2 regions of the Streptomyces sp. TN58 genome follow, and region 2 is predicted to be linked to the other one. Evidence: predicted binding sites of a transcription regulator. Region 2 holds the regulator's gene; the other holds the start of a gene.
The links. Region 2 encodes HspR, which represses chaperone genes until heat shock. Its sites were predicted from a motif close to TTGAGNNNNNNNNNCTCAA; they were not measured.
Positions count from the first base shown of each region.

Region 1: a site for HspR is predicted at 10,179-10,197, ahead of lon (endopeptidase La). Genes of this name have one in related genera too.

Region 1 is NZ_CP018870.1:4,939,234-4,954,305, forward strand. It holds gene BSL84_RS22660 (multifunctional oxoglutarate decarboxylase/oxoglutarate dehydrogenase thiamine pyrophosphate-binding subunit/dihydrolipoyllysine-residue succinyltransferase subunit) at 1-3,249, opposite strand, end outside; gene BSL84_RS22665 (HAMP domain-containing sensor histidine kinase) at 3,521-4,612, opposite strand; gene BSL84_RS22670 (response regulator transcription factor) at 4,609-5,349, opposite strand; gene BSL84_RS35610 (hypothetical protein) at 5,698-6,270, opposite strand; gene BSL84_RS22680 (glycosyltransferase family 39 protein) at 6,448-7,710, shown strand; gene BSL84_RS22685 (sulfurtransferase) at 7,879-8,802, shown strand; gene BSL84_RS22690 (hypothetical protein) at 8,764-9,108, opposite strand; gene BSL84_RS22695 (DUF4097 family beta strand repeat-containing protein) at 9,331-10,095, shown strand; gene lon (endopeptidase La) at 10,220-12,616, shown strand; gene BSL84_RS22705 (MarR family winged helix-turn-helix transcriptional regulator) at 12,816-13,256, shown strand; gene BSL84_RS22710 (protein phosphatase 2C domain-containing protein) at 13,289-14,062, opposite strand; gene BSL84_RS22715 (nitrate- and nitrite sensing domain-containing protein) at 14,461-15,072, shown strand, end outside.
Region 2 is NZ_CP018870.1:3,732,417-3,747,488, reverse strand. It holds gene grpE (nucleotide exchange factor GrpE) at 1-501, shown strand, start outside; gene dnaJ (molecular chaperone DnaJ) at 541-1,719, shown strand; gene BSL84_RS16930 (heat shock protein transcriptional repressor HspR) at 1,721-2,194, shown strand; gene BSL84_RS16925 (hypothetical protein) at 2,268-3,323, opposite strand; gene BSL84_RS16920 (hypothetical protein) at 3,408-3,683, shown strand; gene BSL84_RS16915 (hypothetical protein) at 3,680-3,994, shown strand; gene BSL84_RS16910 (pyridoxamine 5'-phosphate oxidase family protein) at 4,130-4,567, opposite strand; gene clpB (ATP-dependent chaperone ClpB) at 4,689-7,280, shown strand; gene BSL84_RS16900 (YbjN domain-containing protein) at 7,446-7,985, shown strand; gene BSL84_RS16895 (pyridoxal phosphate-dependent aminotransferase) at 8,206-9,402, opposite strand; gene BSL84_RS16885 (DUF2617 family protein) at 10,090-10,635, shown strand; gene BSL84_RS16880 (polyamine aminopropyltransferase) at 10,793-12,436, shown strand; gene BSL84_RS16875 (SRPBCC family protein) at 12,469-13,341, shown strand; gene BSL84_RS16870 (aldose epimerase) at 13,573-14,355, shown strand; gene pyrE (orotate phosphoribosyltransferase) at 14,377-14,940, shown strand.

The DNA.
Region 1 (15,072 bases), 1.2 Mb from region 2:
GCGGGCGGACGAGTGGTCCGGGCCCTGGCCCTCGTAGCCGTGCGGCAGCAGCAGCGTGACGCCGGAGGTCTGGCCCCACTTCTGCTCGGCCGAGGAGATGAACTCGTCGACGACGGTCTGGGCGCCGTTGACGAAGTCACCGAACTGCGCCTCCCACAGCACCAGCGCGTCCGGACGGGCCAGCGAGTAGCCGTACTCGAAGCCCATCGCCGCGTACTCCGAGAGCAGCGAGTCGTAGACGTTGTAGCGGGCCTGGTCGTCCGACAGGTAGAGCAGCGGGGTGTAGTCCTCGCCGGTCTCCCGGTCGATGAGGACCGCGTGGCGCTGGCCGAAGGTGCCGCGGCGGGAGTCCTGGCCGGACAGCCGGACCGGGGTGCCCTCCATCAGCAGCGAACCGAAGGCCAGGGTCTCGCCCATGCCCCAGTCGATGGTGCCCTCGTCGATCATCGCCGCGCGGCGCTGCAGCTGCGGCAGCAGACGCGGGTGGACGGTGACGCCCTCGGGGATGGAGACCTGGGACTCGGCGATCCGCTTGACGACGTCCTGGGAGATCGCGGTGTTCACGGCGACCGGGAAGACGGCGGACGTGCCGGGGGCGGCCGGCGAGGCGGCCGCGGGCTGCGTGGCGGCCTCGCGGACCTCCGCGAAGACCTTCTCCAGCTGGCCCTGGAAGTCCTGGAGCGCCTGCTCGGCCTCTTCCAGCGTGATGTCGCCGCGACCGATGAGGGACTCGGTGTACAGCTTGCGCACCGAGCGCTTCTTGTCGATCAGGTCGTACATCAGCGGCTGCGTGAAGGCCGGGTTGTCGGACTCGTTGTGGCCGCGGCGGCGGTAGCAGATGAGGTCGATGACCACGTCCTTGTTGAACGCCTGGCGGAACTCGAAGGCCAGCCGCGCGACGCGGACGACGGCCTCGGGGTCGTCGCCGTTCACGTGGAAGATCGGCGCCTCGATCATGCGGGCCACGTCGGTGGCGTACATGGAGGAGCGCGAGGACTCCGGGGCGGCGGTGAAGCCGACCTGGTTGTTGATGACCACGTGCACGGTGCCGCCGGTGCGGTAGCCGCGCAGCTGCGACATGTTCAGCGTCTCGGCGACGACGCCCTGGCCGGCGAAGGCCGCGTCGCCGTGCAGGGCGACGGGCAGGACGGTGAAGTCCGTGCCGCCCTTGTTGATGATGTCCTGCTTGGCGCGGGCCACACCCTCCAGGACCGGGTCGACGGCCTCCAGGTGGGAGGGGTTCGCGACGAGCGAGACCTTGATCTGCTCGCCGTCCAGGCCGGTGAAGGTGCCCTCGGCGCCCAGGTGGTACTTGACGTCGCCGGAGCCGTGCATGGACTTCGGGTCGAGGTTGCCCTCGAACTCGCGGAAGATCTGCGCGTACGACTTGCCGACGATGTTCGCGAGGACGTTCAGGCGGCCGCGGTGGGCCATGCCGATGACGACCTCTTCGAGGCGGGCCTCGGCGGCCGAGTCGATGACGGCGTCGAGCAGCGGGATGACGGACTCGCCGCCCTCCAGGGAGAAGCGCTTCTGGCCGACGTACTTCGTCTGCAGGAAGGTCTCGAAGGCCTCGGCGGCGTTCAGGCGGCGCAGGATGCGCAGCTGCTCCTCGCGCTCCGGCTTGGTGTGCGGGCGCTCGATGCGGTCCTGGATCCAGCGGCGCTGCTTGGGGTCCTGGATGTGCATGAACTCGACGCCGGTGGTGCGGCAGTACGAGTCGCGCAGCACGCCGAGGATGTCGCGCAGCTTCATCATGGACTTGCCGGAGAAGCCGCCGACGGCGAACTCGCGCTCCAGGTCCCACAGGGTGAGGCCGTGCTCGGTGATGTCGAGGTCGGGGTGCTTGCGCTGCTTGTACTCCAGCGGGTCGGTGTCGGCCATGACGTGGCCGCGGACCCGGTAGGAGTGGATCAGCTCGAAGACGCGGGCGGCCTTGGTGACGTCGTCGTCGTGGCTGGCGTCGATGTCGCGGTTCCAGCGGACCGGCTCGTACGGGATGCGCAGCGACTCGAAGACGGCGTCGTAGAAGCCCTCCTCGCCGAGGAGCAGGTTCGCGACGATGCGCAGGAACTCGCCGGAGGCCGCGCCCTGGATGACCCGGTGGTCGTAGGTCGAGGTCAGGGTCATGACCTTGGAGATGCCCAGCTTGTTCAGGGTGTCCTGCGAGGTGCCCTGGAACTCGGCGGGGTAGTCCATGGAGCCGACGCCCATGATGACCGACTGTCCGGGCATCAGGCGGGGCACGGAGTGGACGGTGCCCAGGCCGCCGGGGTTGGTGAGGGAGCAGGTCACGCCGGTGAAGTCGTCCATCGTCAGCTTGCCGACGCGGGCGCGGCGGACGATGTCCTCGTAGGCCTGCCAGAACTCGAAGAAGTTGAGGGTCTCGGCCTTCTTGATGCCGGCGACGACGAGCTGGCGGTCGCCGTTGGGCTTCACGAGGTCGATGGCGAGGCCGAAGTTGACGTGGTCGGGCTTGACCAGGGTCGGCTTGCCGTCCTTCTCCGCGAAGGAGTGGTTCATCGAGGGCATGGCCTTGATGGCCTGCACCATCGCGTAGCCGATGAGGTGCGTGAAGGAGATCTTCCCGCCCCGGGCCCGCTTGAGGTGGTTGTTGATGACGATGCGGTTGTCGAACAGCAGCTTCACCGGGACGGCGCGGACGGACGTGGCCGTCGGGACGTCGAGGGAGGCGTTCATGTTCTTGGCCACGGCAGCCGCCGGGCCGCGGAGCGTCACCAGCTCGGGGCCCGCGGGGGCCTCAGCGGTGGGCGCGGCCTTCTGCGGGGCTACGGAGGCGGGGGCGGGCGCGGCCGGTGCGGCGGCCGGAGCCTGGGAGGTGACAGTCACAGCAGGGGCACCAGAGGGGATGGCAGGAGCAGGGGCAGGAGCTGACACAGGCGGAGGAGTCGGCGTCGCGGAGGGCGCGGGCGCGGCGTCCGCCGCCCCCGTGGCGGCGTCGGCGGCCTGCGGGGTCCCGGCGGCGGCGGTGGCGGCCTGTGCGGAGGCGCCGTCCGTCGGCGTGGACTTCTCGGGACCGGCCGACGTCACCGGAGCGGCAGCGCCCCCCGGCTTGTAGTCGGCGAAGAAGTCCCACCAGGCGCGGTCGACCGACTGCGGGTCCTGGAGGTACTGCTGATAGATCTCGTCGACGAGCCACTCATTCGCGCCGAAGCCTGAGGCAGGGTTCTTCCCGCCCTCTGCTGCGTCGGTCGTGGTGCTCGAATTACTGGGGGACTGTGGCGACACGGCGGCAACCGCCCTCTTCCGCTTCACAAGGTATGGACAGCGGGAATAAAGGCTACGCCTCCTCGGCCGCTGCATGCAGGCCGGGCGGGACTTACGTCGCGTAGGTCACATCGAACGGCGGGTTTCGGGACGTGGAATGGCGGGAAACCAGCCTGGTTCGGGTAGGGGGCACCGAGGTTGCGGCCCCCTTGGCTTCGCACCCCTGACGGACCCCGGGTACGTGTGGCCGAGATCATGTCCTTCCCAGTCGAACCCTACGTCAACACGGCACCTACGAGCTGCCCGGAAGCGTGACGAGGATGCGGCAGCCACGTGACGATTCGGCCACCCCGATCCGGCCGCCGTGCAGCTCCACGGCCCAGCGCGCGATCGCCAGGCCCAGTCCGGTGCCTCCGTCGCCGCCGCGGGCGCTGCCCCGGTTGAACCGCTCGAAGACCCGGTGGCGCTCCGCCTCCGGGATCCCGGGGCCCTCGTCGCGGACCTCCAGCACCAGGCTGCCGGGCACCTCGCCGGCCCGCGCCCGGACCGTGACCCGGCCGTGCGGGGGGCTGTGCTTGACCGCGTTGTCGATCAGATTGGCCACCACCTGGTGCAGGCGTTCGGCGTCGGCGTAGGCGCACAGTTCCGGCGGGAACACGTCCAGGTGCAGGTGCACGTCGTTGCGGGTGTGCCCGCCGGAGCCGGAGAGCAGCCCCGGCCGGCCCGCGGCGGCCAGCCCCGACTCCTTCAGCACCCCGGACAGGTACGGCCACACCTCGAAGCGGCGGGCCCTCAGCGGCACCACGCCGTTGTCCACCCGGGACAGGTCCAGCAGGGTCTCCACGAGCCGGCCGAGGCGCTCGGTCTGCTTCAGCATGGTGCGCATGGTCTCGGGGTCGGCGGCCGAGACGCCGTCGACGACGTTCTCCAGTACCGCCCGCAGCGCGGCGATCGGTGTGCGCAGCTCGTGCGACACGTTGGCGACGAGCTCCTTGCGGTGCCGGTCCACGGCCTCCAGGTCGTCCGCCATGAGGTTGATCGTGGAGGCCAGGTCGCCCAGCTCGTCGCGGCGTCCGGCGCCCCGCACCCGACGCGTGAAGTCGCCGTGGGAGATCGCCCGGGCCACCGTGGTCATGTCGTCCAGCGGGGCCGTCAGGCTGTGCGCCACGAACTGGGTGATCAGCATCGAGGCGATCACCGAGAAGACGGTGATGAAGCGCAGCTCGGTGTCGGTGCGCAGGGCCACCAGCAGCAGGCCGGTGGTGATGAAGACCGAGACGACCACGAGGGTGCCGAGCTTGGTCTTGATCGAGAACGGTGAGAAGGGCCGCAGCCCTCCGGTGGGCCGGTGGCGCGGGTGCGGGCCCTCCGCCCGGCCGTTCACGGCTGGGCCGGGGTCTCCAGGGCGTACCCGACGCCGTGGACCGTGCGGATCCGCTCGGCGCCGATCTTGCGCCGCAGGGCCTTGATGTGGCTGTCGACCGTACGGGTCCCGGACGCGTCGGCCCAGTCCCAGACCTCGGCGAGCAGCTGCTCCCGGGAGAGCACCGCCCGCGGGGTCCCGGCCAGGCACACCAGCAGGTCGAACTCGGTCGGGGTCAGGTGGACGTCCTCGGTCTGCACCCGGACCCGGCGCTGCGCGTGGTCGATCTCCAGGTCGCCCAGGCGCAGCGTGGCGCCGCGCGGGGTGTGCGCGGCGATGGTGGCCCGCTCCACCCGCCGCAGCAGTACGTGGACGCGTGCGGCCAGCTCGCGCATGGAGAACGGCTTGGTCATGTAGTCGTCGGCGCCGACGCCCAGCCCGACCAGCATGTCCGTCTCGTCGTCCCGGGCGGTGAGCATCAGCACCGGGACCGGGCGCTGCGCCTGGACCCGGCGGCAGACCTCCAGCCCGTCGAAGCCGGGCAGCATGACGTCGAGGACCAGCAGCTCGGGCAGCCAGCTCTCGGCCGCGGCGACGGCCGCGGGACCGTCGGTGGCCGTCTGCACCTGGAAGCCCTCGGCGCGCAGCCGGGCCGCGATGGCCTCGGCGATGGTGCGGTCGTCCTCGACGACGAGCACACGCCGCTGGGCGCCGGGCGTTGCCGCGGCGCCGGTGTGGGTGGTGTGTGTCTGTTCCATGTCCGCCCCTGAAGATCCCGCTGAATGGGGTGCAGCGTAGAGGAGGCTCGGGCCTGCGGCTACGTGGGGTTCGGACACGGCATATGCGCTGGACCTGAGCAAATGGAATGGGATGTACCGGGTGTCGGACCCCTCGCGGGGCCGGTGTCCGGCGGGCGCGGCGGTCAGCTGCCCCACCGGCTGCGACCTCGTCGGATCCCTCTTGGAGGGGACCTACAAGGCCGGTCCGCGGCCGGGCGGGAAGACCGGGGTGTGAGTGTCGTTCGGCACATCCGGCCGCGCGTACGGCGATCTCCGCCCGTGCCGGGCCGGCAGGCCGGCCGCTCCCGGACCGGCCGGCAAGGGGGCTCAGCGCTCCGTGAACGGCGGCAGAGCGCTCGCCACCCGCTCCAGGGCCGGCGGCAGTGATCCCTGCTCGCCGGCGACCTCGTACCCGCCGTGCGTGAAGGTGTAGACGAAGCCGTCGTAGATCTTGGGGCCGCCCGTCGCCACCTTGGGCAGACGGGCGAAGTCCGCCTCCCGGAGCGCCGTGCGCAGGGCCGCCAGCTCCTGCTCGGACAGCTTTCCGGTGCCCTCCGGCCGCGCCTTCCCGTCCAGCCGGGACCACGAGCCGTCGCCCTTCACGACGAGGGTGTGGGTCTCGCCGGCGAAGCCCCCGCTGCGGGTGACCCGGACCAGGGTCTCGCCGGGGGCGGGGACCGGGCTCGCGCCGGTGCCCGTGCCGGGAGTGCTGCCGCCGGGGCTCGGGCTCGCCGCGGGGCCGGCGCCCGTGCCCGGGTCCGTACTCGCACTCGTGCTCGTGGCCGGTTCCGCGGAGCCCTTCGGCGGCGCGTCGCCACCACCGCCGGAACCGGACGATCCGCATCCGGTCAGGAGCGTCGCGCTCAGAACCACCGCCGCCACCGCCCGGAACGCGCGCACACCCACCTCCGCGGACACTCACTCGGGTCCACCCCCGAGTATGGAGTCCGCACGCCCGATCCGACAGCTCCACGACAGCTTCAGGAGGCCGCCATCCGCCGCATCGCGCCATGGCGCCCGCTCCCGCCGCTGCTCGCCGCCGTCCTCGGCCTCTGGGGACTGGAGCGCGGCGGCAGCATGTGGCGCGACGAGTCCGTCACCTGGCAGGTGGCGCACCGGTCGCTCGGCGGGATACGGGACCTCCTCGGACAGGTCGACGCCGTGCACGGCCTCTACTACCTCCTCATGCACGGTGTGTTCCAGGCCTGGGACGGCGGCCTGTGGGCGCTGCGGCTGCCCTCCGTCGCCGCCACCGCCCTCGCCGCCGCCGGGGTGGCCGCCGTCGCGCACCGGCTCGTGGGGGAGCGGGCCGCGCTCGTCGCCGGCTGCGTGTACGCCGTGCTGCCCCCCGTCCAGATGTACGCCCAGGAGGGCCGCTCGTACGCGCTGGTCGCGGCCGCCGTGGTGTGGGCGACGTATTTCATGCTGTGCGAGCGGTGGGCCGCCTACACCGTCGTGCTCCTGATCGGCTGCTGGCTGCACGAGTTCGCCGCGCTCGCCCTGCTCGCCCACGCCTTCACCGCCCGGCACACCCGCGGCTGGCGGGCCGGCGCCGCGACCGTCGTCGCCCTGCTGCTGCCGCTCGCCGTGGTGAGCGCGCGCCAGGCGCACCAGCAGCTCGGCTGGCTGGGCCGGCCCAGCTGGCAGGACTGGACCGCGTACGCGGTGGTCGGCGGCGCCTCCCTGCTGCTCGCGCGCGGCGCCCCGCGGGACCTCGTACGGGTGGCGCTGCCGCTGGTGCTGCTGCCGCCCGGCCTGCTGATGGCGATCTCGCTGGTCAACCCCTGGTACGTCGACCGGTACGTGCTCTACGCCCTCGCCGGACCCGCCCTGCTGGCCGGCGCACGGGCGGCCGCCGCCCGCGGATGGCGCCCGTGGGCCGCGGCGGTCGCCCTCCTCATGCCGCTCGGCCTGTGGTCGGCGTGGCTGCGCACCCCGGAGAGCCGCAAGGACGACGTGGTCGCGGTGGCCTCCGCGGTACGGGAGCGGGCCCGCCCGGGGGACGCGGTCGTGTTCATGCCCTCCCGCAGGCGTGAGTGGCTGCTGTCTGCGCCGGACGTCTACGACGGGCTGCGGGACACCGCCCTGGCGGCCTCCCCGGCCGCTTCCCACAGCCTCCAGGGCACCGAGCTGCCCCCGGAGCGGATCCGCGCGGCCCTGCTCACCTCACCCCGGGTGATCGCCCTGCTGGACCCGGCGGACCAGCCGCTGGACCCCTACCGGCACGAGGAGGTCAAGCGCGAGGTGCTGGCGGGCGCGTTCGACCTCTGCTCGGTCACCGCGGTACGAGGCGCCCGGATCGCCGTCTACGCCCGCCCCGGCGGCTGCCCCGCCGGCTGACGGGCGCTCGCGGCGACCACGGCGACCACGGGTGAACCGGCCCCACGGCAGGGGCGGTTGCCGGCCCGCGCGGGTCGCGCCGGAGGATGGGGACGACCGCTTCGTACAGCCGGCGGGCCGCGCCGCACAGTGGAAGGGACGCGGCACGCCGATCCCAGGAGGTGCCGCATGCCCGTCTCCGACCACCCCGCGTCCCGAGAGCCCGGGCCCGCCGTCCCCGGACCGCTGGTCGGGGCCGACTGGCTGGCCGCCCGGCTGGACACCCCCGGACTGGTCGTCCTCGACGCCTCCGTCGGCGCCCACCGCGCCGCGGGCCACCGCATCCCCGGCGCCCGCCCCTTCGACCTCGACGGAGCCCTCTCCGACCACACGGCGCCCGCCCCGCACACCATGCCCGGGCCCGCCGAGTTCACCGCGGCGCTGCGGTCCCTAGGCGTCGACGACACCGACACCGTCGTCGTCTACGACGGCGCCGGCGTCTACTCCAGCGCCCGCGCCTGGTGGATGCTCCGCGCCATGGGCTTCGACCGGGCCGCCGTCCTCGACGGGGGACTGCCCGCCTGGACGGCCGCCGCCCTCCCCGTCGAGGCCGCCGCCCCGGAGTACGGGGGCCCGCGCGGCACCTTCACCGCCCGGCCGCGCCCCGGACTGCTCGTCGACGCCGAGACCGTGGCCGCGGCCCTCTCCGACCCGGCCGCGGCCGTCCTCGACGCCCGTACCCGCGAACGCTTCGAAGGCACCGCCCCCGAACCCCGCCCGGGCCTGCGCGGCGGCCACATGCCGGGCGCGGTCAGCCTGCCCTTCGGCGAACTCCAGCGCCCCGGCGGGCTGATGCGCCCGGCCGGGGAACTCCGCGCCGCCTTCGAGGCGGCGGCGGGCGGGCGTGAACGCCTCCGCTTCAGCTGCGGCTCCGGGGTGACCGCGTGCGTACTGGCACTGGGCGCCGAACTCGCCGGCTACCGGGACCTGGCGGTGTACGACGGCTCCTGGAGCGAGTGGGGCCTGCCCTCCGCGCAGCGCCCGGTCGCGACCGGGCCGGGCGCCGGCCTGCGGTCAGCCGAAGACGACCGACCGCACCTTCAGGCGCTCTGACGCCCAGCCGGTGTGGGGCCGCAGCCGGAAGGCGGGCCCCTCGCAGTTCGTGTCGCCGAAGACCGTGGCCCATGCGTCCGTGCGGTTCCTCGGCGAGTGGCCCGGCTCGGGGTTCTCCTGGCCCACACCGGGGAGGTTGAAGCACTCGCCGTCCCACGGGTCGGTCAGGAAGCCGGAGGCCTCGTAGCCCTCGACGGTCAGGTACGTGTAGCTGAACCGGCCCGAGGCGGCGGAGGCGGAGGCCGGGACGGTGACGAGGAGCAGGGCGGCGCCGAGAACGGCGGTGAAGGCGGAGCGGAGACGCATCAACTGGTCTTTCTACGGGTGGGAACACTGCCGCAGCCACCCCTGCCCGGCCGGGGGGCCCGCATCCGCCCGTCACGCGTACGGATGAGGAGGAAACGACCCTGCTCGGGCCGAACGGCCGAAGCCCGCCCGCCACCCGGACCCGGCCCGGGGGATAACCCCCCACCGGATCCGGGTACCGGCACCATCGGCCGCGCGGGGCGGGCGCCGCAGGATCGGGGTATGACTTCCCACACCACGGCGGCGGCCCGGGCCGCCCGCGCCTCGGCCGCCGCCCTCGCGGCCGGCCTCGTCCTGGCGGCCTGCTCCTTCGTCGACGGCCCGCGCACGACGGTGAGCGCCGACACCACGGTCACCGAGGCGGTCACCGCCGTCGAGCTGACCGGCACCCGGGCCGGGTCGATCGAGGTCACCCCGGGGGCCGGGCCCGGAGTCACGGTCCGCCGTACCGTCCGCTACCACGGCGACACCGCCCCCACGCCCGGCCAGCGGGTCAGCGGGGGCGTCCTCACCTTCACCGCCGACGGCTGCCCGAGCAGCTGCCGCATCGACTACCGGCTGGAGGTCCCGGCATCCGCGAAGGTCACCCTGGAGAGCGGCAGCGGCGACATCACCGTCGCGGGCGTGGCCGCCGCCGAGGTGGAGGCCGGGTCCGGCGACGTCCGGGCCCGGGACATCGCCGGCCCGCTGAAGATCCGTACGACCTCCGGCGAGATCACCGGCACAGGGCTGGCCGGCCCGGACACGTCGGTGCGCTCCGAGTCGGGCGACGCGCGCCTGGACTTCGCGAAGGCCCCCGCCTCCGTGCTCGCCGAGACGACTTCCGGCGACGTCAGCCTGGGGGTGCCCGCGGCCCGCTACCGGCTCGCCGTGTCCACCACCTCGGGCGACCGCGACGTCTCCCTGTCCGACGACGCCTCGGCCTCCTCCCACCTCACGGCGAAGACCACCTCCGGCGACGTCCGCGTCGCCACCCTGACCGGCTGACACCCCCCGGCCGGGGAGCACACCGGGGAGCGTGTTCGCCGCCGGCGAACGGAGGTTGGGGAACACCGGGAGGCGCAGATGCATTGAGTCCCTGTAGCTCAACTTCACTGCCGGAGGGAAGATCATGGCTTCGACGTCCGTAACGCTCACCCTGCCCGTGCTGCCTCTCGACGACGAGGTCGTGCTGCCCGGAATGGTCGTTCCGCTGGACCTGTCCGACGCCGAGGTACGCGGGGCCGTCGAGGCCGCCCAAGCCGCCGCCGGCACCGGGAAGCCCCGCGTGCTGCTCGTACCGCGGATCGACGGCACGTACGCCGCGACCGGTGTGCTCGGAACCGTCGAGCAGGTCGGCCGGCTCTCCGGCGGCGATCCGGGCGCACTCATCCGCGGCCTCGGCCGCGTCCGCATCGGCGCCGGCACCACCGGGCCCGGGGCGGCGCTCTGGGTCGAGGGCGAGATCGTGGACGAGACGGTCCCCGATCCGCTGCCGGGCGCCGTCGCCGAACTCGTCAAGGAGTACAAGGCCCTCGCCACCAGCTGGCTCAAGAAGCGCGGGGCCTGGCAGGTCGTGGACCGCGTCCAGCAGATCGAAGGGGTCTCCGCCCTCGCCGACAACTCCGGGTACTCGCCCTTCCTGACAATCGAGCAGAAGGTCGAACTGCTGGAGACGGCCGACCCCGTCGCCCGCCTCAAGCTCGCCGTCAAGGCGCTCAGCGACCACCTCGCCGAACAGGACGTCGCCGAGTCCATCGCCAAGGACGTCCAGGACGGCGTCGACAAGCAGCAGCGCGAGTTCCTGCTGCGCCGCCAGCTGGAGGCCGTACGCAAGGAACTGCGCGAGCTCAACGGTGAGAAGGAGGGCGAGGAGTCCGACGACTACCGCGCCCGCGTCGAGGCCGCCGACCTCCCCGAGAAGGTCCGCGAGGCCGCCCTCAAGGAGGTCGACAAGCTGGAGCGGTCCAGCGACCAGAGCCCCGAGGGCTCCTGGATCCGCACCTGGCTCGACACCGTCCTCGAACTGCCCTGGAACGAGCGCACGGAGGACCGGTACGACATCCAGGGCGCCCGCGCCGTACTCGACGCCGAACACGCGGGCCTCAGCGACGTCAAGGACCGCATCACCGAATACCTGGCCGTGCGCAAGCGCCGCAGCGAGCGCGGCATGGGCGTCGTCGGAGGCCGCCGCGGCGGCGCCGTCCTCGCCCTCGTCGGCCCGCCCGGCGTCGGAAAGACCTCGCTGGGCGAGAGCGTCGCCCACGCCATGGGCCGCAAGTTCGTCCGCGTCGCCCTCGGCGGCGTACGGGACGAGGCCGAGGTGCGCGGCCACCGCCGCACCTACGTCGGCGCCCTGCCCGGCCGCATCGTACGGGCCGTCAAGGAAGCCGGATCGATGAACCCGGTCGTGCTCCTCGACGAGATCGACAAGGTCGGCTCCGACTTCCGCGGCGACCCCGCGGCCGCCCTCCTGGAAGTCCTCGACCCCGCCCAGAACCACACCTTCCGCGACCACTACCTGGAAGTCGAACTCGACCTCAGCGACGTCGTCTTCCTCGCCACCGCCAACGTCCTGGAAGCCATCCCCGAAGCCCTCGCCGACCGCATGGAACTCGTCCGCCTCGACGGCTACACCGAGGACGAGAAGGTCGTCATCGCCCGCGACCACCTGCTGCCCCGCCAGCTGGAGCGCGCCGGACTCGGCGCCGACGAGGTGGTCCTGGAGGAGGACGCCCTGCGCAAGCTGGCCGGCGAGTACACCCGCGAGGCGGGCGTACGCACCCTGGAGCGGGCCATCGCCCGCCTGCTGCGCAAGGTCGCCGCCCAGCACGAACTCGGCGAGCGGGAACTGCCCTTCCACATCGGCGCCGACGGGCTGCGGGCCCTGATCGGGCGCCCGCACCACGTGCCGGAATCCGCCCAGGACCCGGCCGAGCGGCGCACCGCCGTCCCCGGCGTGGCCACCGGCCTCGCCGTCACCGGGGCGGGCGGCGACGTGCTGTTCGTGGAGGCCTCACTGGCCGACCCGGAGACGGGCGCGGCCGGACTGACCCTCACCGGCCAGCTCGGCGACGTCATGAAGGAGTCGGCGCAGATCGCGCTGAGCTTCCTGCGCTCCCACGGAGCCGAACTGGAACTCCCCGTCGCCGACCTCAAGGACCGGGGCGTGCACATCCACTTCCCGGCCGGCGCGGTACCCAAGGACGGCCCGAGCGCGGGCATCACCATGACCACCGCCCTCGCCTCGCTGCTCTCCGGGCGGCAGGTGCGCACCGACGTGGCCATGACCGGCGAGGTCTCGCTGACCGGGCGGGTCCTGCCGATCGGCGGGGTCAAGCAGAAGCTGCTCGCCGCCCACCGGGCGGGCCTGACCACCGTCATCATCCCCAAGCGCAACGAGGCCGACCTGGACGACGTCCCGGCCGAGGTGCTGGAGGGGCTGGAGGTGCACCCGGTGACCGATGTGCGCCAGGTCCTGGAGCTCGCCCTGGAAGACGCGCAGGTGCAGGTCCCGGCCGCCGCCTGACCTCGGACCGGGGGCCTACGCCCGCACCCGGACGGCCCGGTTCCCCGCTCCGGCGGGGCCCCGGGCCGACCGCGCGCCCGCTGCGAAATACTGGCCCCCACCCCCCGGGGCTGCCGGGACCCACCGGGACCTGTGGGGACCCACCGGGGCGCCACACATCGCGGCATCGCGCATCGCGGCATCGAAGAAGGAGCAGGACGTGCACGGGAGTGAAGACCAGGAGTTCCTTGCCCTGGAGCGGGAGCTGTCCGTCTTCCTCCGGCGGGCCCGCGCCTCCTCCGGGGAGATGGCCCGCGCCCTCCACCCCGAACTGGAGCCGGCCGCCTACGGGCTGCTCGTACGCCTGGAGGCCGCCGGCCGGCAGCGGGCCACCGACCTCGCCGCCTACTTCGGCGTCGGCAAGGCCACCATGAGCCGGCAGCTGCGGGCCCTGGAGGTCCTGGGCCTGGTGGCCCGCGAGCCCGACCCCGCCGACGGGCGGGCCTTCCTCGTCGGGCTCACCGAGGAGGGCCGCGAGCGGTTCCTGCGGGTACGCGGCGCACGGCGCGAGCAGTACATGCGCAAGCTCGCCGGATGGGACCGCGGCGAGGTCGCGGAACTGGCCCGCCTGCTCCACCAGTTGAACACGGGCGCCGAGTAGCGGACCGCCTCAGCCCCCCCGCAGGCCGCGCCTCAGAGTTCCGCGTAGACCGCCGACGCGTCGTCGTGCCGCTTGTGCCGGCCCCGCGGGACGGCCGGGCCGACCTCGACGGCGCGGACCCGGCCGATCAGCCCCTCCGCACCCTCCTTCCGGAGCACCGCCAGGCACTCGGCCCAGTCGCCCTCCCCGAACGTGTCCGTCCAACGGCTCGCCCCGTCCGTCAGCGCGGCCACCGCCCGCACCCGGCCGCGCGGGGTGCGCCCCGTGATCGCCCGGGACGCCACCGACGGGTCCGCGGCCGCCGTGAAGAAGCCGCCCTCGGCATTGCGCAGGGCGTCCGTCGCCGCCACCGAGCGCAGCACCTCCCGCGGCACCCGCTCCAGCCGGTCGTCGAGCACCGCCGCCACCTCGCCCCCGGGTGCCTGCAGGAGCAGTACGGAGTCCGAGAGCACGAGGTGTTCCACATACGCCTCGTCCCAGCGGACGACGACGACCGTCGCCTGCGGGGTCCGTATGTGAGAAAGGTCACACGTGTCGCGGTGGGCCTCGGCCGTGGCGCGAACTGCCTCGGCCAGGATCCGGTCCAGCGGCATGTCCCGTCGCGATCCGGACAGTTCGGTCAATCGGCCGCCGAGCCGGGCCGTGAACCACGGCACGCCGTGCACGCACCCGTCCCCGCCCGCCGGCGGGGTGACCCCGTCGAGCACCACCAGGACCCCGCCCCCCGAAGCGGGCACCGACGCCGACACCCAGTCCTCATTGGGGCGTTCCTGACTGCCGGGGGCCGTGGCGAGGTCGATGCGCATACGGACATTCTGCCCGGGCGACGTCTGTGGGCCCGGGAAGGTACGGACCAGGGCAGGCGTGGTGGGCGGCCCGCACACGCGCGGTGCCCGGCCCGGCCCGGACGGGCTCCGGCACAGGGCCGGCGATGTGGGCGGGGCATACTGCCAAAGGCCGCATCGATCTTTCAACCACCTGTCCACGGAGCCGGTCTGTGACCGGGTCCCCGAGTTGGTCGCCAACTCATCCGTGATGTTCACTCGTTCGAGTGGCCGGGTGGGCGATGTGCGGCTCTCTCCCCAACACGCTGCAAAGGTCTGAGGCGGTACGAGGGGGCAGGGGGCGTTTACTTGTTGACCGGCCGTTACCTCGGCCACACGAGTAGACGAGCAAAAGCACACGTACAGGATTGCGAGCACCGGTGCAGAAGAAGCGGTCTCGGAAGAACGGCACCGCCGCCGAAGGCCCGGCCCCCGCAGGACGCCGCGTCCGCGTGCGCAGCCGGCTGGTCGTCGGCGTCGCCGTCGCAGGACTCGCCGTCCTCACGGCCGGCACCCCCGCCGTCGTCACCGCCGCGAGGGAGCTGAACGACTCCCAGCGGCTGGTCACCCTCGCCGAGCAGACCGGCCAGATCCTCACCCTCACGCACGTCCTCGCCGACGAGCGCGACGCCGTGGTCGAGTACGCCGCCAAGGGCCGCCCGAGCGCCGCCAAGGCCGGCCTCCAGGACCGCGTCCAGCGCACCGACCGGCAGATCACCGAGGCCGCGACCGAAGTCGACGAACCCCTCGCCCTGGCCCTCGCCCGCGTCGAGTCCGTCCGTACCGAGGCCATCGACGGCAAGGGCACCGCCCTCGCCGCCCACCAGGCCTACACCGGCCTCATCACCGAACTCCTCGCCCCGGGCGCCCGGCTCGTCGAGCTGACGCCGCCGCGCGCCGAGTCCGCCCTCGTCACCACCCGCCCGCTGGCCCCCCTGGGCCAGGCCGTGGAACAGGCCTCCGCCACCCGCGGACTGCTGCTCGGGGCACTG
Region 2 (15,072 bases):
GACCAGGCCCGTACCGCGCTCGGTGAGCGCACCGCGGACCTCCAGCGGCTCCAGGCGGAGTACCAGAACTACCGCCGCCGGGTGGAGCGGGACCGGATCACCGTCAAGGAGATCGCGGTCGCGTCCCTCCTGACGGAGCTCCTGCCGACGCTCGACGACATCGGCCGGGCGCGGGAGCACGGCGAGCTGGTCGGCGGCTTCAAGTCGGTGGCCGAGTCGCTGGAGACGGTCGCCGCCAAGATGGGCCTGCAGCAGTTCGGCAAGGAGGGTGAGCCCTTCGACCCGACGGTCCACGAGGCCCTGATGCACTCGTACGCGCCGGACGTCACCGAGACGACCTGCGTGGCGATCCTGCAGCCGGGGTACCGGATCGGCGAGCGTACGATCCGTCCCGCGCGGGTCGCGGTGGCCGAGCCCCAGCCGGGCGCGGCCCCCAAGTCCGAGTCCGCGGAGGGCGACAAGCCGTCCGGCGAGGACGCGGATGCAGCCGACCAGGGCTGACGCAGTACACGTAGCGGCACGGGAGGAGGGACACCGGGGATGAGCACGAAGGACTTCGTGGAGAAGGACTACTACAAGGTCCTCGGTGTCCCGAAGGACGCCACCGAGGCCGAGATCAAGAAGGCGTACCGGAAGCTCGCTCGCGAGTACCACCCGGACGCCAACAAGGGCGACGCCTCCGCCGAGGCGCGCTTCAAGGAGATCTCCGAGGCGAACGACGTCCTCGGGGACGCCAAGAAGCGCAAGGAGTACGACGAGGCGCGCGCGCTGTTCGGCAACGGCGGCTTCCGCCCCGGGCCGGGCGGCGGCGGCTCGTTCAACTTCGACCTGGGCGACCTCTTCGGGGGCACCCAGCAGGGCGGTCAGGCCGGCGGCTTCGGCGGCGGCCTGGGCGACGTCTTCGGCGGCCTCTTCAACCGCGGCGCCGGCCCGGGTGCGGGCACCCGTACCCAGCCGCGCCGCGGCCAGGACATCGAGTCGGAGGTCACCCTCTCCTTCACCGAGGCGGTGGACGGGGCCACGGTCCCGCTGCGGATGTCCTCGCAGGCGCCCTGCAAGGCCTGTTCGGGCACCGGCGACAAGAACGGCACGCCCAGGGTGTGCCCGACCTGCGTCGGCACCGGCCAGGTCTCGCGCGGCAGCGGCGGCGGCTTCTCGCTGACGGACCCCTGCGCGGACTGCAAGGGCCGCGGCCTGATCGCGGAGACCCCCTGCGACGTCTGCAAGGGCAGCGGCCGGGCCCGCAGCTCCCGCACCATGCAGGTCCGGATCCCGGCGGGCGTCTCCGACGGCCAGCGGATCCGGCTGCGCGGCAAGGGCGCACCGGGCGAGCGGGGCGGTCCGGCCGGCGACCTGTACGTGGTGGTCCACGTCGGAACCCACCCGGTCTTCGGCCGCAAGGACGACAACCTGACGGTGACCGTCCCCGTGACGTTCGCCGAGGCCGCGCTGGGCGCCGACATCAGGGTCCCGACCCTGAACGGCCCCGCGGTGACGCTGAAACTTCCCCCGGGCACCCCGAACGGGCGTACGATGCGGGCCCGCGGCAAGGGCGCGGTCCGCAAGGACGGCACCCGCGGGGACCTCCTCGTCACCGTGGAGGTCGCGGTTCCGACCGAGCTGTCCGACAAGGCACGCGAGGCGCTGGAGATGTACCGCGAGGCGACGGAGTCGCAGGACCCGCGCTCCGCGCTGTTCGAGTCCGCGAAGGGAGCATGACATGGACGGCCGCCGACGACAGTCTTCCCGTCTGGGGGGCGGTGCCTACCCACTCACCGACGAGACCCCGGTCTACGTGATCTCGGTGGCCGCCCAGCTCTCGGGCCTGCACCCGCAGACCCTCCGCCAGTACGACCGCCTCGGCCTGGTCTCCCCGGACCGTACGGCCGGCCGCGGCCGGCGCTACTCGGCCCGGGACATCGAGCTGCTGCGCACGGTGCAGACGCTGTCCCAGGACGAGGGCATCAACCTGGCGGGCATCAAGCGGATCATCGAACTGGAGAACCAGGTGGCCGCGCTCCAGCAGCGCGTCGCCGAGCTCTCCGCCGCGGTGGACGGCGCGGCAGCCACGCTGCGGGCCCGCGAGGCCCAGGTACACGCCTCGTACCGCCGGGACCTGGTCCCGTACCAGCCCCCGCAGCCGGGCAGCGCCCTGGTCGTCTGGCGCCCGAGCCCCAAGCGCCCGCTGGACTGAGCGGCAAGCCGCCCCGGCCCCGGAAGTACACCCGCAGGCCCCGCCCTTCCCCGGGCGGGGCCTGCGGCGCGTTCTAGAGGCCTTCGTGGTCAGGCCCGGCGTCCTCGCCCTCCTCGGGGGCCGAGGGGCGGCCCAGGATGCCCGAGCGGGCTATCAGGTAGCCGAGCTGGGCGCGGCTGCCGCTGCCGAGGGTGGTGGCGAGCTTGGCGATGTGGGCGCGGCAGGTGCGGACGTTCATGCCGAGGCGGCGGGCTATGGCCTCGTCCACGTGCCCCTCGATGAGGAGCTGGGCGATGGTGCGCTGCACGCCGGTGACGCCGCCCGGGGTGCTGCGGTACGTCACCTCCTCGGTGAGCGGGACGGCGCGGTGCCAGAGCTGCTCGAAGACCTTGATGAGGTAGTCGACGAGGCCGGGGTGGCGCAGTTCCAGCGCGACCCGGCGGTCGTCGCTCACCGGGATGAAGGCGACGGTGCGGTCGAAGATGATCAGGCGCTCTATCAGCTCTTCGAGGGTGCGGATCTCGACCTTGCCGGTGGAGATCCGGTCCACGTAGGCGAGGGTGCCCTGGCTGTGCCGGGCGGTGTGCTGGTAGAGGGTCCGTATGCTGACCCCGCGGTCGATCAGCGGCTGGTCGCGCTCCAGGGCCTGTGTGAGGGCCTCGGAAGGCCGCGCTCCGCCCGGCTGGACCGTCAGCACCTCGGTGTGGCATTCGGCCGTGGCGAGGTTCAGCGCGGCGTTGATCCGTTCGAAACCCTCCAGCACCGTGATGGCATGGGTGTCGGCCGGGCTCTGTGCGCTGATGGCGAGGAAAGGCTCGAAAGTGTCGGTGAGATCTACAGCGCTGCGTCGGCGGTCCTGGATCTCGCGTTCAATCGGATGGAGCCGTTGAGCCAAAGCCACGGACGGGGGAACCGGGCGGAGCTGGTTGGCGTCATCCGGGTCGGGCTGCAGAAGGGCGAGTTCCAGCAGGCAGGGGGCGTTCTGGATCTCTCCCCGGGCTATCCGGCCGGTGCTCAGGGCGGCGGCGTACAGCCGGGTCCCCTCGGCGCACATGGACGTGACGGGGTGGGGATGTGTCGCCTTTGTCGGTTTTTGCGTCAAATCTCCACCCCCCAGGGTCCTGAACATGCAAGAACATGATGCATCGTCCCTGTGGCATTGACGTGCCTGAATGAGCCATCGTCTGTCACGCGGGGGAGAGGATTCCATCAAGTGAGGACGAAGCCGACCATGTACAAGAGAATGCTTCGCTCGGTGCTTGCCATAGGTTTCTCCGCCGTTGCGGTTTTTGGGGCAGTCAGCGCCGTCGAAAGTGACGCGGGGAGCGCTAGGGACGGTCAGGGTACGAGCCTGACGAGCACGGAGTTCGACACCGGCTGGACCACGGCGCCCGTGGGCAAGTACGCGGACACCGGCTGGACCGCCGCCGAGCTGGGCGGTAAGGACGACACGGGCTGGACCGAGGCTCCTGCGACGGTGTCCGCATGACCCCCGACGACCGCGGCTTCCGCCGCGAGATGGCGTCGGCATACCGCTCGGGCTGGCAGTTCATCGACCTCGCCACGGCCATCCCCCACCCCGGCGACTCGCTGATGGTCACCCTCTTCGGCCAGCCCATCGTCATCGTGCGCGAGGAGGACGAGGACGTCCGTGCCTACCGGTGCCTGCGCCGCCCGCGCGGCGCGCCGCAGCCCGTCCGCTGCGAGGTGCGCTACGGGATGGTCTTCGTCAATCTCGATCAGCGGGACCACCAGCTCTTCGAGCCCGACATCACCACCGCCACCCCCCGCAGTGCCTGAAGCGATTCCCCCGTCGTTCCAGATCGCTCAGGCGCTACCCCCACACAACGGCGCCGTCGTGGACCTGACCACGATGGCGCCGTTGTGATGCCCGCGTCCAGTGCGTGAACCGGACAAAGATGAAACGTCAACGGCTCATGCGCGACCCATGGCCCGGTCCAGGGTGATCTCCATGACCACACGGTCGGGATTGGGCGACGGGGTCCGCCCGTACCGCTCCGCGTAGCGCGCCACCGCGTCGGCGACCGACGCCTCGTCCGTGCGGATCACCGCACGGCCCTCCAGCGTGGCCCAGCGGCGCCCCTCCATCTGGCAGACCGCCACCCGCGCCCCGCCGCCCGCAGCGCCGCCGTCCTGCGCGGTCTGCGCGGTCTGCGCCGCCAGGACGTTGCGGACCTTTTTGCTGTTCTTGTTGCTGATCACCCGGGCCAGGCCGGCCTCCGGGTCGTAGGTCACGCCCACCGGCACCACGTGCGGGGTCCCGTCGGGGCGCGGGGTGGTCAGGGTGCAGACGTGGCGCTCCCGCCAGAAGGCGAGGTACTCGGGCGTCGGGTTGAGTACGTCATGGGACATGGGCCGAAGGGTACGGGGAAGGGTTCCCCTCAACTGCCTTGAGTGGAATAGACTCAACTTTGCATACGCTGACTCTGTCAGACCCACCCAGCGGTGCATCCCTCGGAGAGGAGAAGGCGCAGTGGACGCCGAGCTGACCAACAAGAGCCGCGACGCGCTGAACGCGGCCACCGGCAGGGCCGTCAAGGACGGCCACGCGGACCTCACCCCCGCACACCTGCTGCTGGCCCTGCTCGCCGGCGAGGACAACGAGAACCTGATCGACCTGCTGATCGCCACGGACGCGGACCAGGCCGCCGTGCGCAGCGGCGCCGAACGCCTCCTCGCCGCCCTGCCCAGCGTCACCGGCTCCACGGTCGCGCCCCCGCAGCCCACCCGCGAGCTGCTCGCCGTGCTCGCCGAGGCCGACAGCGAGGCCGGCAAGCTCGGCGACGAGTACCTCTCCACCGAGCACCTGCTCATCGCCATCGCCGCCAAGGGCGGCGCGGCCGGCGAGGTCCTTTCCACCCAGGGGGCGACGGCGCGCAAGCTGCTGGACGCCTTCCAGAACACACGAGGAGCACGGCGGGTGACCACCCCCGACCCCGAGGGCCAGTACAAGGCCCTGGAGAAGTTCGGCACCGACTTCACGGCGGCCGCCCGCGACGGCAAGCTCGACCCGGTCATCGGCCGCGACCACGAGATCCGCCGCGTCGTGCAGGTCCTGTCACGCCGTACGAAGAACAACCCGGTGCTCATCGGCGAGCCCGGCGTCGGCAAGACGGCCGTCGTCGAGGGCCTGGCCCAGCGCATCGTCAAGGGTGACGTGCCCGAATCCCTGAAGAACAAGCGGCTCGTCGCCCTCGACCTCGGCGCCATGGTCGCCGGCGCGAAGTACCGCGGCGAGTTCGAGGAGCGGCTCAAGACCGTCCTCGCGGAGATCAAGTCCAGCGAGGGCCAGATCATCACCTTCATCGACGAGCTGCACACGGTCGTCGGCGCGGGCGCCGGCGGCGACTCCGCGATGGACGCCGGCAACATGCTCAAGCCCATGCTGGCCCGCGGCGAGCTCCGCATGGTCGGCGCGACCACCCTCGACGAGTACCGCGAGCGCATCGAGAAGGACCCGGCCCTGGAGCGGCGCTTCCAGCAGGTGCTGGTCGCCGAGCCGTCCGTCGAGGACACGATCGCGATCCTGCGCGGGCTCAAGGGCCGCTACGAGGCCCACCACAAGGTGGTCATCAACGACAGCGCGCTGGTCGCCGCCGCGACCCTCTCCGACCGGTACATCACCTCCCGCTTCCTGCCCGACAAGGCCATCGACCTCGTCGACGAGGCCGCGTCCCGGCTGCGCATGGAGATCGACTCCTCGCCCGTCGAGATCGACGAGCTCCAGCGCTCGGTGGACCGCCTGCGGATGGAGGAGCTGGCGCTGAACAACGAGTCCGACCCGGCCTCGCGCGAGCGCCTCGACAAGATCCGCAAGGACCTCGCCGACCGGGAGGAGGAGCTGCGCGGCCTGACCGCCCGCTGGGAGAAGGAGAAGCAGTCCCTCAACCGGGTCGGCGAGCTCAAGGAGCGCCTGGACGACCTGCGCGGCCAGGCCGAGCGCGCCCAGCGCGACGGCGACTTCGACTCTGCCTCCAAGCTCCTGTACGGGGAGATCCCGCAGCTGGAGCGCGAGCTGGCCGAGGCCACCGAGGAGGAGGCCGCCGCCGAGAGCGCCAAGGACTCCATGGTCAAGGACGAGGTCGGCCCCGACGACATCGCGGACGTGGTGGGCGCCTGGACCGGCATCCCCGCCGGCCGGCTGCTGGAGGGGGAGACCCAGAAGCTGCTCCGCATGGAGGACGAGCTGGGCCGCCGCCTGATCGGTCAGACCGAGGCCGTACGGGCCGTCTCCGACGCCGTACGCCGCACCCGCGCCGGCATCGCCGACCCGGACCGGCCGACCGGCTCGTTCCTCTTCCTCGGCCCGACGGGCGTGGGCAAGACGGAGTTGGCCAAGGCGCTCGCCGACTTCCTCTTCGACGACGAGCGGGCCATGGTCCGCATCGACATGTCGGAGTACTCCGAGAAGCACAGCGTGGCCCGCCTCGTCGGCGCCCCGCCCGGCTACGTCGGCTACGAGGAGGGCGGCCAGCTCACCGAGGCGGTCCGGCGGCGCCCGTACAGCGTGGTGCTCCTCGACGAGGTGGAGAAGGCGCACCCGGAGGTCTTCGACATCCTGCTCCAGGTCCTCGACGACGGCCGGCTCACGGACGGCCAGGGCCGGACGGTGGACTTCCGCAACACCATCCTGATCCTGACCTCGAACCTGGGCAGCCAGTTTCTGATGGACCCGGTAACCCCGGCCGACCAGAAGAAGCAGCAGGTCCTGGACGTGGTCCGGGCGAGCTTCAAGCCGGAGTTCCTCAACCGCCTGGACGACCTGGTGGTCTTCTCCGCGCTGAGCCGCGACGAGCTGGCGCACATCGCCGAGCTGCAGATCGGCCGCCTCGCCAAGCGGCTGGCCGACCGGCGGCTGACCCTGGACGTCACCCCCGGGGCCCTGGCCTGGCTGGCGGACAAGGGCAACGACCCGGCGTACGGTGCCAGGCCGCTGCGCCGCCTGATCCAGACGGCGATCGGCGACCGCCTGGCGAAGGAGATCCTCTCCGGAGAGGTCCGCGACGGCGACACCGTGCGCGTCGACGCGGCGGGCGAGGACCTGCTGGTGGGCAAGGCGCTCTGACGGATCCGCCGGATCCGCGGGGGCTCTCCGCCCCTGCACCCCGCGTACAGGCACGTGCGCGGGGTGCACTCCTGTCCGCCCGCAGCGGATACGCGACCGTCGGGCTGGACATGGGGTGGGCGGGATGGGGGAGGATGCAAGTATCCGCACGAAGGGAAGTACACGGTGAGCATCGACCCGGCCTCGATTCCGAACTTCGGAGGGCAGCAGCCCGATCCGCAGGCCACAGGACCGGCGGGCCCCGTCGTCCCCGACCAGGATCTGGTCAAGCAGCTGCTGGAGCAGATGGAGCTCAAGTACGTCGTCGACGACGAGGGTGACCTCGCGGCGCCGTGGGAGGAGTTCCGTACGTACTTCATGTTCCGCGGCGAAGCGGAGCAGCAGGTCTTCTCGGTGCGGACCTTCTACGACCGTCCGCACAAGATCGACGAGAAGCCGCAGCTCCTTGAGTCGATCGACGACTGGAACCGTCGCACCCTGTGGCCGAAGGTCTACAGCCACACCCACGACGACGGCTCGGTCCGCCTGATCGGCGAGGCGCAGATGCTGATCGGCACCGGCGTCAACCTGGAGCACTTCGTGTCCTCCACGGTCAGCTGGGTCCGCGCCTCCATCGAGTTCGACAAGTGGCTCACGGAGCAGCTCGGACTGGAGAAGGACATCGACTCCGCCGACGGCGAGGAGGAGGACGGCGGGGGCAACTGACCCCGGCCCTCCCTCACGGGGCACCTCGGCGAAGAGCAGGAGGTAGACCCCGCAGGCGTACCTGAGCCCGTCCGGCCCCGCGGTCACCCCGACCGCGGAGCCCGGCCGGGCTCATGCCGTTAACGGCGGCCGCCGCCCGCCGGGGATGGCACGTAGCCGCCGCGCCGAACGCGAGCCCTCGGCGCTGCCCGGTGGTACCGCCGGAGTCGGCCGTCCGCTGTCAGCGCCCCAGGCGGCCGAGGCGGTCCGCCGCCTCCCGCAGCACGGTCGTGCGCTTGCAGAACGCCCAGCGCACCTGCGTGGCACCGGCGGTCTTGTCGTCGTAGAAGACCTGGTTCGGGATGGCGACGACCCCGCAGCGCTCGGGCAGGGCGCGGCAGAAGGCGAGGCCGTCCTTCTCGCCGAGGGGGGTGATGTCGGTGGTGATGAAGTAGGTGCCCTGGGGGCGGAAGACCTCGAAGCCCGCCGACGCGAGGCCGTCGGCGAGGATGTCTCGCTTGGCGGCGAGGTCGGCACGGAAGGACTCGTAGTAGGCGTCCGGCAGGTCCAGGGCCTCCGCGACGGCGTACTGGAAGGGGCCCGAGGAGACGTAGGTGAGGAACTGCTTCGCCGTGCGGACGGCGGAGACGAGCTCGGGCGGAGCCGTCAGCCAGCCGACCTTCCAGCCGGTGAACGAGAACGTCTTGCCGGCGCTGCTGATCGTGACCGTGCGCTCGCGCATCCCCGGGAACCCCGCCAGCGGCGTGTGGGAGCCCTCGAAGACCAGGTGCTCGTACACCTCGTCGGTGACGACCAGCAGATCACGCTCGACGGCGAGCGCGGCGATCGCCGTGAGCTCGTCCGGGGTGAGGACGGTGCCCGTCGGGTTGTGCGGGGTGTTCAGCAGGAGCAGCCGGGTGCGCGGGGTGACGGCGGCGCGCAGCTCGTCCAGGTCGAGGACGAAGGCCGCGCCGTGCGGGCGCAGGGTGACCGGGACACGGGTGGCGCCGGCCATCGCGATACAGGCCGCGTAGGAGTCGTAGAACGGTTCGAGGGCGATGACCTCGTCACCGGGCTCCAGGAGGGCGAGGAGGGAGGCGGCGATGGCCTCCGTGGCGCCGGCGGTGACCAGGACCTCGGCGTCGGGGTCGTAGCCGAGCCCGTAGAAGCGCTGCTGGTGCGCGGCGATCGCGCGGCGCAGCTCCGGGACGCCGGGGCCGGGCGGGTACTGGTTGCCGAGCCCGGTGAGGACCGCGCGGGAGGCCGCCTCGGCGATCTGCGCCGGGCCGTCGGTGTCGGGGAAGCCCTGGCCGAGGTTGATCGCCCCGGTGCGCGCGGCCAGCGCCGACATCTCCGCGAAGATCGTGGTGCCGAAGGGTGCCAGGCGGCGGTTGAGGAAGGGGCGGTCGCTGCTCACGGGTGCGCTCATGGGCGTCATCCTGCGGGCAACCTCTGGACTTGCTCAAGTGTGCTTTGGGCCGTGCGGGCCTTGGGAATCCCCCCTGCACGCGGGACGCGGGGATCCCGCTCCCCGGGAGGACCGGGGCGTGAGAGAGGGGGCGGACATGGAGTTTGTCTTCGTAGTGCTCGTGCTGTGTGCGGGGGTCGCCCTCCTGTGGAGGCTCGTACGGCCCAGGACCGTGTACGGTCCGCGTCCGGTCCGCCGGCGCCGCGGAAGGCGCAGCTGGTGGGCGGGCGAGGGGGGTTCGTCGGGCAGCGGCTCGTCGTCCTCGTGCGGGTCGTCCTCCTCCTGTGGTTCGTCCTCGTCGTGCGGGGGCGGGGGGTGTGGCGGCGGCAGCTGACACGGGGCAGCCGGCGCCGCCTCGGCGCGGGCGTCCGACGGCCCGTTTTCCGTCGGGCGTCCCGCGCGTTGCCGATGCATCCCGACGCGCGGAACGCAACCTTATGAACACGTGAACTGCCGAGCCCCCGGGGGGATGTAAACCCCGTCAAGTTGGGTAAAAACGCTGTGAGTGCCGTGCCTTTCATGATTCCCTCGGTTGAGTAGACCAGTCCTCGGACCTCCCTGGACTTCCTGTGGACCCGTGCCGGTTTCCCCCCACCCGTGTTTGCCACCGCTGGCGGGCCCCGGCCCATCTCCCTCGCGCGTTTGCGGAGCCGACTCATGCTCACGACCCTCCAGACCTCATACACCGACACGCGTGCCGCCGATCTCGCCTGGGCCCTGGGTCGGGACCGGCTGCCCGCCCTGGCCGTGCTGAACCTCGAACTTTCCGGCGCGAAGGTCGAGTTGCGCCTGCTCGGGGCCTCCCATCAGGTTCTGCTGGAGGAGAAGGACGTGCTCTGTTCGGAGACGGTCGCCTGCATGCCGGGCAGCAGTACGCCGCTGCCGCTCGGTGTGGCGAAGCGGGTCGGCGACTGGGAGTACGAGTTCGCCGCGCGGGTCGAGACGCTGTCGCGGGGATCCTTCGCCGGGCGGGCCCAGGAGCTCCTCGCACTGGTGGCGGACCACCCGAACGGGCTAGCGGGGACGTTCCCCGGAAGCCCGCACGCCTTCACCGCCATGCTCGCCCAGCGCTACGAGGGCCAGGTGCGGTGGCGTACGTGGCACGCGTACCCGCAGGAAGGGCAGTTGGTGGCCACGCGGACACGGGTCGGGGTGCGGATGGGCGCCCCGGCGCCGGCCCTGGAATCGCCCGCCCTGCTGTAGGCCGTACGGGCGAGAGGCGCCTGCCGCCGGAGTGCGGCCGTCCGGGCGCGCCGCGGGGCCGGATGCGGGTTGGTTACGCCAACTGGCCCAATCGGTGCGCCACTTGCACCCATGTGGGTGACCGGATGCGAGTGGGCGGTGACGTACGGTTCGCTGCATGATCGACCGTTCCGTCCCGCGCCGGGTCCTCCCGGCTCCGGAGCCGGGAGGCGCCGAGACCGTCACGGCCGGCCTGCCCGTACGGCCCCGGACCGGCCGACTCCTGGTCCTGGCCACCGTGTTCGTCTGCGCCGCCTGCGGGCTCGTGTACGAGCTGGAGCTGCTCGCCCTGGGCACGTACCTCATCGGCGACTCCGTCACCCAGGCGTCGGTCGTGCTGTCCGTCATGGTCTTCGCCATGGGTGTCGGCTCCCTGCTCGCCAAAAGCTTCCGGCACCGGCCCGCCCTCGGCTTCGGCGTCATCGAGGCCGGGCTCGCCCTCCTCGGCGGCCTCTCCGCCATGGCGCTGTACGCGAGCTTCGCCTGGCTGGGGGAGTCCCGGCCGGCGCTCGTCGCCTTCTCCTTCGCCATCGGCATGCTCATCGGCGCCGAGATCCCGCTGCTGATGGTCCTCATCCAGCGCATCCGCAGACAGGACGCGGGCGGCGCCGTCGCCGACCTGTTCGCCGCCGACTACGTGGGCGCCCTCGTCGGCGGCCTCGCCTTCCCGTTCCTGCTGCTGCCGATGCTCGGCCAGCTCACCGGCGCCATGCTCACCGGCACGGTCAACGCCGTCGTCGGCGGCGGCCTGGTCCTGTGGCTCTTCCGCCACGACCTGAGCCGGCGCTGCCGCTGGCTGCTCATCGCCGCGAACCTGACCGTCCTCGTCGTGCTGGCCTCCGCGACCGTCCTCGCCGACGACTTCGAGCGCCTCGCCCGACGCGCGGTCTACGGAGCCGAGGTGCGGGTCGCCGTCCAGACCGGGGTGCAGGAGCTGGTGCTCACCGGCCCCGCGACCGGCTCGCCGCGCTCCCTCGACCTCTACCTCGACGGACGGCTGCGGGTCAGCGGCTACGACGAGTACCGCTACCACGAGTCCCTGGTCCACCCGGCGATGACCGGCCCGCACGCCCGGGTCCTCGTCCTCGGCGGCGGCGACGGCCTCGCCGCCCGCGAGGTGCTCCGCTACCGCGACGTCGCCTCCGTCACCGTCGTCGAGCTCGATCCCGGCGTGGTCCACCTCGCCCGCACCGATCCCATGCTCTCCGCGCTCAACGCCGGGGTGTTCGCCGACCCGCGCCTGGCCGTCGTCCACCAGGACGCCTTCCACTGGCTGCGCGGACCCGCCGCGCACGAGCGCTTCGACGTGATCGTCTCCGACCTCCCCGACCCGGGCATCACCCCCAGCACGAAGCTGTACTCGCAGGAGTTCTACGGACTGGCGGTGCGGGCCCTGGCCCCCGGCGGCCGGATGGCCGTGCACGCCGGGCCCCTGGCGACGCGGCCCCGTACGTACTGGACCGTCGACTCCACCCTCCGCGCCGCCGGCCTGCGCACCACCCCCTACAGCGCGGGCGGCCGCCTGACCGGATTCGCCGCCGGACCCGACCGCACGCACCGCGGGGGGACCGGCGCGCCGCCGCGGGACTGGGGGTTCGTCCTGGCCGCCCGCGACCAGGAGCCCCTGCTGCGCGTGGACCGCGAAACGCCCGCGCTGCGGTCCCTGTCGAGCGGATCCCTCCAGGACGCGGCACGTGACGCCGAGCGCACCCGGGTGGACGGACTTCCGCCCTCGACGCTGCCGCATCCGCGGTATTCGTGACCCGGTGCGGTCCAGGCCGTAGGCTCGACCGCATGGAGCATCAGGTGTTCGTGCCGGTACCGGCAGACGACCTCCGCGCCGTGCTGCGCGACCCCGCCCGGGTGGCCCGATGCGTACCGGGACTCCAGCAGGACGCCGACACGGGCGTCGGACCGCTCTCCGGCCGGCTGAAGGTGCGGGTCGGCGGCAGCACCGTCACCTACCGGGGATCCGCGGCCGTCACCGAACAGGACCCCGGCCACTTCGCCTTCGAGGGTGAGGGCACGGAGGTGCGGGGCAGCGGCACCGTGAAGTTCTCCCTCGGCCTGCGGCTGACCCCGGCCGCCGACGGCACCCGGCTGGACTTCACCGCGCTGGCCACCGCCGACGGACGCGCCGCCTCCTTCGCCCCCGACGCCGCGGCGACCGCCCTGCGCAGGATCCTCGACCGGGCCGCCCGCCAACTGGTCGCCGGATCCGTTACCAGCGACCCCGTCGCCGAGGCCGAAGCCGCGGAGGCCGCCGGGGCCGCGGAGGCCGACGACGTGGAGGCCGACGACGTGGAGGCCGAGGGCGAGGCCGAGCCCGGTGACGACATCACCGAGGTCAGCGCCTCGGTCTTCGAGACCGAGGTGCCGCCCCCGTCCCTGGATCCCGCCTTGGACCCGTTCCTGGCCGGCGACTTCGAGGACCTCGACGCCAACGGAGCCCCGCGGCCGCCGGCCGAGGCCGCCCACGCCCGCCGCACCATGATCGGCCGCAGCGCCGAGGAGGTGGACCACGCACCCCCGCGCGGCCGGTACGCCCCCGTTCCCGCACCGGCCGCCGCCGCCCCCGGCGACAGCCTGCGCTGGATCGCCCCCGCCGCGGCGCTCGCACTCGCCTCGGCCGTCGTCATCGGCCGGGCCCTGCGCCGCCGCCGCTGACCGGCGGCTGGGACGAGCCCGGTATGTGCGGCCGGACAGCCCTTAGGGGTGTCGTCGAAGTCCCGTCTGGGTGGCGGGGTCCGGTGTGCACGCTCGCCGCGTTGTCGTCGGTCGCCGACGCCCGCGTCGACTCCCTCCTCCGAATCTTGCGAGCGCACGCACCGGACCCCGCCACCCCCGCCCTCACGGGCGGCCGACGCTACTTCGACGACACCCCCTAGGGTCGGGCGCATGAGTACGCAACTGAGCGTCGGCGGCACCGAGGTGACTGTTGACCAGGAGAACGGCTGCCGGATCGGCAGTCTGCGCATCGACGGGACCGAGCTGCTGCGCCAGGGGCCGCGGTACGGGGCCTTCCCGATGGTCCCGTGGTGCGGCCGGATGAAGGACGGCCGGTTCCACGACGGCGCGACCGTGCACCAGATGCCCCTCGACCATCCGCCGCACGCCCTCCACGGCCTGGGCCGTGACGCTCGCTGGCGGCCGGCCGGCGCCACCGCCACCGAGGCCGCCTTCACCTACGACCTCACTGACCCGTGGCCGACGCCCGGCCGGGTCACCCAGGTCGTCACGCTCGCCGAGGACTCGCTGACCCTCACCATGGGCGTGGAGACGTACGGGGACTCCTTCCCGGCCCAGGTCGGCTGGCATCCCTGGTTCCTGCGCGACCTCGGCGGCCAGGACGTGGAGCTGTCCTTCGACCCCGCCTGGCAGGAGGAGCGCGGCGCCGACCACCTCCCCACCGGCAAGCGCATCGACCCGCGGCCCGGCCCCTGGGACGACTGCTTCGGCATGCCCGACGGCGTCGACGTCACCCTCACCTGGCCCGGCGCGCTGGAGCTGCGTATCACCAGCCGGTGCGAATGGGTGGTCGTCTACGACGAGCAGGCCGAAGCCGTCTGCGTCGAGCCGCAGTCCGGCCCGCCGAACGGGATCAACACCGCTCCGCGCCTGGTCACCCCCGTTGACCCGCTGGAGGTCTCCACGACCTGGACATGGCGCAGGCTCGGCTAGCCCGCAATTAAGCTCGTCGGCATGAGTGACGTCAACGAAGCAAGGCCGGCAGGCACACGGGATGCGCTTCTCCAGCAGATCAAGGACAAGGCCGTTGTGCACGGCAGGGTGACCCTCTCCTCCGGCAAGGAGGCCGACTACTACATCGACCTCCGCCGGATCACCCTCGACGGCGAGGCGGCCCCGCTGGTCGGCCAGGTCATGCTCGACCTCACCGCCGAGCTCGACTTCGACTGCGTCGGCGGCCTGACCCTCGGCGCCGACCCGGTCGCCACCTCGATGCTGCACGCCTCCGCCGCGCGCGGTCAGCGCCTGGACGCCTTCGTCGTCCGCAAGGCGCAGAAGGCCCACGGCATGCAGCGGCGCATCGAGGGCACCGACGTGAAGGGCAAGCGCTGCCTGGTGGTCGAGGACACCTCGACCACCGGCGGGTCCCCGCTGACCGCCGTCGAGGCCGTCCGCGAGGCCGGCGGCGAGGTCGTCGCCGTGGCCACGATCGTCGACCGCGGTGCGGCCGACGCGATCGCCGAGGCGGGTCTGCGCTACCTCACCGGTTACCGCCTCGATGACCTCGGGCTGTCCTGACCGGCCACCGCGACAACGGGCCGCAAAGGCCCTCGGCCGCCCTTGAGGCCGGTCTGACCTGGCCTTTCCCAACGGCCCGGGATGTTTCACGTGAAACATCCCGGGCCGTTCGCCCACCACGTGAGACAGGCG